2 regions of the Geodermatophilus sp. URMC 65 genome follow, and region 1 is predicted to be linked to the other one. Evidence: riboswitches for the same ligand, from Rfam matches in the RefSeq annotation. Region 1 holds a riboswitch; the other holds the start of a gene.

The links. Region 1 has a riboswitch for cyclic di-AMP ahead of ACWIX7_RS02780 (M23 family metallopeptidase). Riboswitches for the same ligand answer to the same signal wherever they lie in the genome.
Region 2: it holds a riboswitch for cyclic di-AMP, as region 1 does, so the genes downstream of both, ACWIX7_RS26985 (hypothetical protein) here and ACWIX7_RS02780 (M23 family metallopeptidase) in region 1, are expected to answer to the same signal.

What each region holds. Positions count from the first base shown of each region.
Region 1 covers NZ_CP199954.1:584,103-588,648, reverse strand. Annotated here, with positions in the region: gene pstS (phosphate ABC transporter substrate-binding protein PstS) at 1-1,040, opposite strand, end outside; cyclic di-AMP (ydaO/yuaA leader) riboswitch at 1,507-1,657, shown strand; gene ACWIX7_RS02780 (M23 family metallopeptidase) at 1,669-2,886, shown strand; gene ACWIX7_RS02775 (maleylpyruvate isomerase N-terminal domain-containing protein) at 3,025-3,933, opposite strand; gene ACWIX7_RS02770 (diguanylate cyclase) at 4,057-4,546, shown strand, end outside.
Region 2 covers NZ_CP199954.1:5,604,006-5,608,551, reverse strand. Annotated here, with positions in the region: gene ACWIX7_RS26995 (acyl carrier protein) at 21-314, opposite strand; gene ACWIX7_RS26990 (FAD-dependent monooxygenase) at 355-1,569, opposite strand; cyclic di-AMP (ydaO/yuaA leader) riboswitch at 1,855-2,038, shown strand; gene ACWIX7_RS26985 (hypothetical protein) at 2,040-2,540, shown strand; gene ACWIX7_RS26980 (polysaccharide deacetylase family protein) at 2,851-3,447, shown strand; gene ACWIX7_RS26975 (TetR/AcrR family transcriptional regulator) at 3,672-4,298, opposite strand; gene ACWIX7_RS26970 (MFS transporter) at 4,295-4,546, opposite strand, start outside.

The DNA.
Region 1 (4,546 bases):
ATCGGCGCGGAGCCGGCCACCTCGGCGGCCGCGGCCTGGCCATCCTCGCTCGTCACGTACGTCATGAAGTCCGCGACCAGCTCGGCGGTCCGCGGGTCCTCGTACGCGATGCAGCCCAGGTGGTAGCTGACCAGGACGATCGGGTAGCTGCCGGACTCGGCCGTCGTCCGCTCGAGCTCCAGGGCCAAGTCGTACGGACCGCGGCCGGGCAGCGGCTCGGACCCCTCCACGACGGCGGCCGCGGCCTCGGGCGTCGGCGGGACGAACTCGCCGCCGACGCCGATGCGGGCCACGCCCAGGTCGCCGGCCTGGGAGAGGTCGGCGTAGCCGACGGTCCCCTCGCCGCCGGCGACGGCGGCGATAACGCCGGAGTTGCCTTGGGCCGACTCGCCGCCCTCCACCGGCCACTCGCCGTCGGGCTCGAACGGCCAGTCCCCGGGGGCCGCGGCAGCCAGGTACTCGGTGAAGTTCTCCGTGGTCCCGGACTCGTCGGAACGGTTGACCGGGGTGATCGCCAGGGCGGGCAGCGCGACGCCGGGGTTGTCCGCGGCGATCGCCGGGTCGTCCCAGCGGGTGACCTGCCCGGCGAAGACGCGGGCCAGCGTCGTGGGGGAGAGGGCGAGGTCCTCGACGCCGGGCAGGTTGTGCACCACCGCGATCGGTGAGATGTAGTTCGGCAGCTCGAACACCTCGCCGCCGCAGCGCTGCTGTGCCGCGACGAACTCCTCCTCGTCGAGCGGCGCGTCCGAGCCGGCGAAGTCGATGCCACCGGCGACGAACTGCTCCCGGCCGCCGCCGGAGCCGACCGGGTCATAGTCCACGGTGACGCCCGGCTGGACAGCCGAGTACCCGGCAGTCCACCCCTGCATCGCCGCCTGCTGGCTGCTCGCGCCGGCGCCCACGAGGGAGCCGCTGAGGTCACCGGCGGCCACCGCGCCCTGGCCTCGCTCGTTCGGGGGCACGTACTGCGACAGCGCCACCGCTGCGCCGGCCACCGCGGCGACCCCGACGGCAGCGGCGACCTTCCTCCGGGCCGACACCCGCGTCCTCCCGCCATCCGGCCCCGCGCTCCGCGCCGGGCGTCCGGACACGACCCTAGGCGTCGCTCCCGGCCCGGACCGATCGGCACCCGGAGGCGCCATTACACGGCTTCCGCCTCCGGCGCCGAGGGCTGTGGACGACGCCCGGACGGCGTCCACAGCCCCCCGATCGGGTGGTCTCGTGGGCGACATCACAGCGGACGCGGGGTGTGCGGGCCGGTCGGGGCGGGAATCCGCGTCATTCCGGCGTTCGTGCTGGTCATCTCGCGCGCCACACCCGCACCACCGGTCACCGCTCCGCGGTCGCACGCTGACGCCGCGTAGTGGAGACGGTGCTCTGAGGGCAAGCCGGCACCCCGGCTCCGTTACCCGATCGTGACCCGAGGCGCGGATCCGTGTAGGTTCCCCGACGGCCCTGCCGGGCTCAGCCCCTCGGGAACCGGGGGCCTCGGCACGGCCCCGCCGAACCGCCGACGTCCCGACCCGGGGCCGAGGCGGACCGGGGACCCACCGAACTCCTGGGGTGAGTCCTGCATGCGCACGTGCTGCGCAGGCAGGTAGGGCGCCGTCCGGCCCGAACCCGTCAGCTAACTCGGTAGGCGGTCGCGAGGATGGGAGAACCGTCGCCTTGGCGACCCTGCACCGCCTGAACACCGTGGTCCGCTGCGCCGCGTCACCCCGCAGCCGCTCGCGTGCTCCGCGCCGGGCCGTCCTCGTCGCCGCCGCGGTGGTCGGGCTCCTGGCCGGCACCCCCGTCGTCGCCGGCGCCGCGCCCGCCCCCGCCTCAGAGCAGGCCGCGCTCGAGGAGCAGGTCAAGGCCATCGAGGAGCAGGTCGAGGCCGCGGAGGAGCAGCTCCAGCGGATGACCGTGGAGGCCGAGGCCGCCGCCGACGCCGCCCTCGTCGCCCGTGCCCAGCTGGCCCAGGGCCAGGCCGAGGCCGAGCGGACCGCCGCCGAGCTGGCCGCCGCCCAGGCCGACGTCGCCGGGGCCGAGGAGGACATCGCCGAGCTCAGCCGCGAGGCCTACATGGGCGCCGACAACCGCTATGGCGACCTCGAGATGGTGCTCGACGCGAAGAGCCCCACCGAGCTGCTGCAGCAGGCCGCGACCATGGAGGTCATCGGCGACCACCGCGCCGACCGGCTGCAGGCGTTCCTCACCGTCCAGGCGCGGGTCGAGGAGGCCGACCGCGCCGCCCGCGCCGCCGTCGCACAGCTCGGCGAGCTCGCCCGCAGGGCCGACGAGGCCGAGCGGGCCGCCAACGAGCACCTCGCGCGCGCCCAGGCCGACTACGACGCCCGCGCGGCGGAGAAGGCCCGTCTCGACGAGGAGCTCCGCCTGGCCGGCGAGCGGCTGCTCGCCGCCCAGGGCGCCGCCGACGCTGCGGCCGCGTGGAGCGCCCGCCAGGCGCAGCAGCAGCAGAGCCTGGCCAGCGCGTCGAGCACGTCCGGCATGCCGACCGCCGGCCGGGTGACCTCCTGCTACGGCCCCCGCTGGGGGACCATGCACCAGGGCGTCGACATCGCCGCCCCCATCGGCACCCCGATCCACGTGCCCGAGGACGGCGTCGTCCTGCAGGCCGGCGCGGCCAGCGGCTTCGGTCAGGCCGTCTACGTCCAGCACGGCGACGGGCAGATCACCCTCTACGGGCACGTGAACCAGTTCTACGTCGGCGCCGGTCAGGTCGTGAACGCCGGGGACCACATCGCCGACGTCGGCAACAAGGGCCAGTCCACCGGGCCGCATCTCCACTTCGAGGTGCACCAGGGCGGGCTCTACGCCAGCCGGGTCAACCCGATGCCGTGGCTCCAGTCGCACGGCATCGCGCTGGGCGGCTCCTGCTGAGGAAGGACCCCGTCCTCCTCTCGAAGGACCCCCTTGCCACCCGCCACTCGCACGCTCGCGGCGGGACCCTGCGAGGGGGCCGCAGGAGCTCGCGGCGAGCCTCTGGACGGGGCCTGGTGTGGGCCTGGGGGCCCTCCTTCAGCGGCGGCCGCGCAGCCGGCCGAGCAGCCCACCCACGCCGCCGAGGGTCTGCGCCGCCAGCGCCAGGATCGGACCACCGGGGATGCCCGGCGCCGCCTGCACGATCGGCGCCAGGGCCAGCAGGCCGCCCAGCTCGTGCACCCGCAGCCGGCGCCGGGCCAGCGCCGCCACCGGGTTGACCCGGCCCGAGGCGGCCTCCAGGAGCAGGTCCGCCGGCGCCTCCACCGCGGTGCCGCGGACGTCGCCCGCGGGGGTCCGGCGCACCGTCCAGCCGGAGCCGTCGGCGGCGAAGGCCCAGCCGCCCTCCGGCGTCGCCAGCGTCGCGCCGCCGCTGACGCCCTCGCGGGCCGCCAGCGCGCCGGTCACGTCCGCCAGCGCCGCCAGCCCGGACTGCAGGACCGCGGGCGGGGGAGGAGCCGCGCCGCAGGGCACCAGGTCCAGGCCGTGCACCGCGAGCTCGTAGGCCTGCCCGAGGACGACGCTGAGCAGCGGCAGCCGGCCGACGACGGCCACCGCCGGTGCGGTGTCCAGCTCCGCCGGCTCCTCGGCGAGGTACCGGGCGGTGGCGTCCCGGTTGCGGCGCAGCGCGGCCAGCACCTCCTCCCGGGAGGCGTCCCGGTGCGCGGCGGTCACCCGCGCGTTCGTGGCGTCGACGTCCGGCGGCGTCCCCACCCCGCCGGCCCGCGCCGAGGCGATCAGGTCGGGCAGCGCGGCGTGGTCGTCCCACAGGCCCAGGTGCACGCACACCTCGTGTGCGCGCCAGCCGGGCAGCCGGGTCGCCCGCTCGAGGTCGACGGCCGCCGCCTGCTCGAGGAAGGTGTCCCACGCGCCGAGCACCATCGGCCCGACGGTGCCGCGGCCGGCGTCGGCCATGCCGTGGTGCTGGGTGTCCCCGGTCAGCGCCATGGCCGCCTCCTACCCCGGGGGGACGGCGGCAGGCGTGACGAAGGCCTCGCCGCCGTCCGGGAGCCACCCCATCGGGGGGCGGATCCGGTCAAGGTGGCGTCGCTCCACGTCGATGGTGTGCCCGTGGACGACAGGCCGGTGGTGGACCGCCGCTCGCCCCGCGGGAGCGGGGGGCGCGGCCGCTGGGCCGTGCTGCGGACCGCGCTCTACCGGCAGCTGGCCGCCGACGACGACCGCGCCGCCTCCTGGGTGCGGCACGTGCGCCTGGGGGTCTGGCTCACCGAGGCCTCCGCCCTGGCCGTCGTGGGGTACGCGCTCCTGACCCCCGGCACCGTGACGCGCACCGCCGTCCTCCTGGGCCTGGCCGGCACGGCGTTCCTGGGCGCGCCGCTGCTGCTCGTCCTGCCCGTCGCGAAGATGGTCCGCGACCGCCGCGGCAGCCTGTTGTTCTACGGCTGGAGCTTCGCGGTCACCGGTCTGGTCGTGTTCGGCGCCCGGGTGGACGGCGGGGCGGACAGCCCGCTGTACGCGCTGCTGTTCATCACCCTCGGCTTCCTGGCCGTGGCCTACCCGCCGTGGGGCGTCGTCGCGATGGGCGCCGTCATGACCGGGG
Region 2 (4,546 bases), 720 kb from region 1:
ACCGCACGCACGGTCGGGGATCAGCCCCCCGGGGCGGGCTGCACCCGTCGAGCTCGAGGCGTCCACGGTGGCGTGGTGGTCGACCGCTCGAGGTACTGGAGGGCGTCGCCGACCGTGGTGAACCGCGCCCACTCGTCGTCGGGGACGAGCACGCCGAAGCGGTCCTCGGCCGCGACGACGACCTCGACCATCGTCAGGGAGTCGATGCCGAGGTCCTCGGTGAAGGACTTCTCCGGGGCGATGTCGGTGGGGTCGATGCCGGCGACCGTGCCCAGGACCTCCGCCAGCCCCTGCTCCAGCTCGTCTCGTGCCATCGGGATCCTGCCTCCGGTCGGTGCGGGGGCGCTCCGTCGCTCAGCGGGACGCGGGAGCGGACGCCTGGAGCGCCTGCTGCACGTCGTACTCGTGGATCCAGCCGAAGTCCTCCGGGAACCTCGCCATCTTCGCGTCCCGCATCCGGGCAGCCGGTCCCTCGGGCAGGTGGAGCAGGGAGTTGGTGACCCAGGAGCTGCGCTGGATCGCGCGCGTCCGGGCCCGGCGGAGCGTCTGGTACCGGGAGAACACCGGCGCCAGGTCCTCGCCGGGTCCGGCGTCGGCGACCAGTGCGGCCAGGGCGAAGGCATCCTCGATCGAGGTGTTGGCGCCCTGTCCCTGGTGCGGCAGCATGCCGTGGGCGGCGTCGCCGAGGACGACGACCCGGCCCCGGTACCAGCGCAGCAGGGGGCGCACCGTGAACAGCCCCCAGCGGATGGGGCTCTCGGCCGCTCTGATCATCTCGGTGACGGCGGGGTGCCAGCCTCGGAAGGAGGCGACCGGGACGTCCTCGTGGACCTCGGCCACCGTGCCGTCGTGCAGCCAGCTCGGAGGGCCTTCCACCACCGCGAAGAAGTTGACCAGCTCTCCGGTGCCGCCGATCGCGTAGTGCAGCAGGTGCGCGTCGGGGCCCATCCAGAACTGGATGGCGCGCGGGTCCGGCAGTGAGGGCAGGTTCTCGGTGGGCACGATGCCGCGGAAGGCGCTGGTGCCGGAGTAGACGGCGTCGTCCGCGCCGGTGACCCACCGGCGGACGGTGGACCGCACGCCGTCGGCGCCGACGACCACGTCGGCGTGTTCCACCCGGCCGTTGGCGAACTCCAGGACGACCGAGTCGCGCTCGGGGACGAGATCGGTCAGCCGGCAACCGAGGTGCAGGTGCTCGGCGCCGAACGCGCCGCTGAGGGTCTTCTGCAGGTCGGCGCGGTGGATGCCGAAGTACGGCGCGCCGAACCGGTCCACGTAGGCGTTGCCCTCGGCGACCGGGTGGGCGGCGATGCGGCTGCCGTCCTGCCAGTGGCGGTGGACCAGCTCGGTGGGGATCGTGGCGGCCGCGGCCAGCTCGTCGAGCAGGCCCAGCCGGGCGTACTCCCGGGTGGCGTTGGCCGACAGCGCGATCGCCGCGCCGATCTCGGTCAGGTGCGCGGCCTGCTCGAACACCTCGGCCCGCACACCCCGTTCCCGCAACGCCAGGGCCAGGGACAGTCCTCCGATGCCGGCTCCGACGATCGCGATCCGGAGGTCGGTGTGCCTCATGCGGCTGGACGCTAGCCAGTGCGGCGCAGTCCCGGACAGGAGTGCCGGCCCGGTCACTCGTCGGCCGCCGTGACTCGTCGCGAGCGCTTCGCCACCGCCTGTGCGGCGTTCCGCCGCGGCGTCCCGCCGGGCTGGTGGGTGTGGTCCTCGCCGAGCCGGTCCCGCACAGTGAGCGCACGGTCCGGGAGGAGTGACGGCGCTGCGGCCGCCGACCGTCTTCCTCCTCTCCGTTTGCTGTGACGTGCGTCACAACCTACGTTCAGGCCGCTCGCATTCGCGGGACGGTCTGGCAGCACGCCGAATCCTGCCGCTGGCCGGGCCGACCTCGACTCACCTGAGGCAGGAACGGGAGATCGCAGGCCCTCCGGGTCGCGTCAGCGGCCCTCGGGGTGAAGCCGTGACCGTCACGGCCGGGCAGTCCTCCCGCCCGAACCCGACAGCTCATCCCGCAGGCGCGCTCGGAGGATCTCATGCACCAGCACATCTTCGGCATGCCCCGTCCGGTCCGGGCGGTGCCACCCCTCCGTCTGGGCATCGTGGTGGTCCTGGCGCTCGTCGCCCTTGCCGTACCGGCCCCGGCGATGGCCGCGTCCGACGCCTCGACCAGTGCAGCAGCGGACCTGTGCGCGAGCGTCGCTTCGCGAGCCGGATTCAGCGGCGACAGGCTCGTCACCGCGGTCGCGGTCGGCATGGGGGAGTCGTCCTGCCGTCCGGACGCCCAGAACGCCAACGGTCCGACGAAGGGCTGTCCGAACGGTTCGGTGGACCGCGGTCTCTGGCAGATCAACAGCTGCTGGCACCCCTCGGTCTCCAAGAGCTGCGCCTACGACGCCCAGTGCAACGCCAACGCCGCCTACCGGATCTCCGCCAAGGGCACCAACTTCAGGCCGTGGGTGGCCTACACCAACGGCTCGTACCGGAACCACCTGGAAGCGGCCCGGGCCGCGGTCGGCCGACTCACCCAGACCTGATCCACCGGAGCACCTCACCGTGCCCGCACCCAGGAGGCGTTGCGGGGGCACGCCGGCGGGATCAGCGTGCCCTCCCACGGCAGACCCGTCCGGACGACCCCGTCGGCCCGGCGAGCCGAGCCGGGCTCCCGCAACGCCTCCCGGTGCCCGGTCGCAGGACCCCCTGCGCCCGGGTCGGCGCAGGGCCACCAGGGCTCAGGCGAGGGGGAGCGGCGGCGTCGGGGTGGGTCGGGACCCCGCACCGACACGCCCGCGCCCGAGACCAGGTCCCAACCGCTGGGTCTGCCTCGTCAGTGGCGCACTCCTGCTGGTGCTGCTCGGTGCGCCGGCTCAGGCGGCGTCGGCACCGCAGCAGTGTGCAGCCGGCTCCGTCCGGCTCACCTTCGACGACGGGCCCCACGCGTCCGCCACGCCCGACATCCTGGACACGCTGGCGGAACGGGGAGTGGAGGCGACGTTCTTCGTCACCGGTGAGATGACCGCCGCCCGACCCGACATCGTGCGTCGCGCCCGCGAGGAGGGGCACCGGATCGGGAACCACTCGTGGAGCCACGCGAAGCTCACCACGCTGGACCGGGCGCAGGTGGAATCCCAGCTGCGGCGCACCAACGAGGCCATCGAGCAGGCCACGGGGAGCTCTCCGAGCGAGTGGCGCCCGCCGTACGGCGCCACCAGCGACCTCGTGGCGGCGGCCGCCCGGGAGGTCGGCCTGGACTCGATGGTGCTGTGGACCGTCGACCCCCGCGACTGGGCGGATCCGCCGGCGACGACGATCCGGGACCGGGTGCTGCAGAGCGTGCAGCCGGGGAGCGTCGTGCTCCTGCACGACGCCACGGGGCAGAACACCCCCGCAGCCCTGCCCATGATCCTGGACGGGCTGGCCGAGAGGGGCTACTGCACGCAGTGAGGTGCCCTCGTGAGGACGTGCCACTCCCGGCGGCGTGCTGCCGGGCCGCTCCCCGGTGCGGCAGGAGGAAGCCCCCTGACCCTCACCCCCGGGCTCGCCACCGGCGGGCGCGGGCCGCCGCGGACCCGCGCCTCTGCCGGCCGGCGCGGCCCGACCGCCTCCGGAGGTGCTCCGACCACCGGTGTGACCACCCCGGGCTGCGGTGGCCACGGACCCCGCTCGGCTCAGCCCCGGGCGGCGGCGTCCCGCGTGAGGCGGGCCGCGAGGACCTGCGCGGCGTCGCCGGCACACCGGCGGAAGAGGTCGTCGTCGCCGGTGCACAGCCAGTTCACCGACGCTCCGAAGAGCAGCCCCAGCGCCGACTCCGCCAGCACCTCGACGTCCCCGGACCAGGTGCCGCCGGCGGCCTCGGCCACGCGGTCGAGCAGGTCGAGGACGTCGCCGCGGTACTGCTCGGTGGACTCCCGCGCCGCGGCTCGCAGGTCGTCGTCCCGGCCGCCCATCATGGTCAGCTCCTGGAGCACGATCTCGGCCCCGGGGTCGGCGATGACGCTGTCGGCGTAGCCGACCAGGGCGCGGGTCAGGATCTCGGCGGGGGTGCCGCCGGCCTCCACCGCCCGCCGGAGCAGCGCGGTCGACCGGTCCCGGTCGGCGCGGAAGACCGCACGCACGAGCTCGGTCTTGGAGCCGAAGGCGTAGTGCACGGCCCCCAGCGGGACGCCGGCCTCCTTCGCGACCGCCCGGGTGGTGAGCGACCACGCCCCCTCGCGCTGCATCACCCGCATCGCCGCCGCCACGAGCTGGGCCCGGCGCTGCTCGACGGGCAGGTGTGCGCGCCTCGGCTCGGTCACGGAGCCACCGTCTCAGGTGTCCGGTGGTGACCGGCCGGCGCGGGCTCCGCACCGGCCACCGGGGTCCCGCGCAGCAGGACGACGGCCTGCACCGCCACGTAGGCCGCGAGCACGGCGGCGATGAGCAGCACGACGTGCATGCCGGTCACGAACGCCTGTCCGGCCTCGGCGAGGAAGGCCGCGGCGGTGTCCGGCGGCAGCTGTGCGGCGACCTCCGCCGCGCCACCCAGGGTCTCGCGGGCGACCTG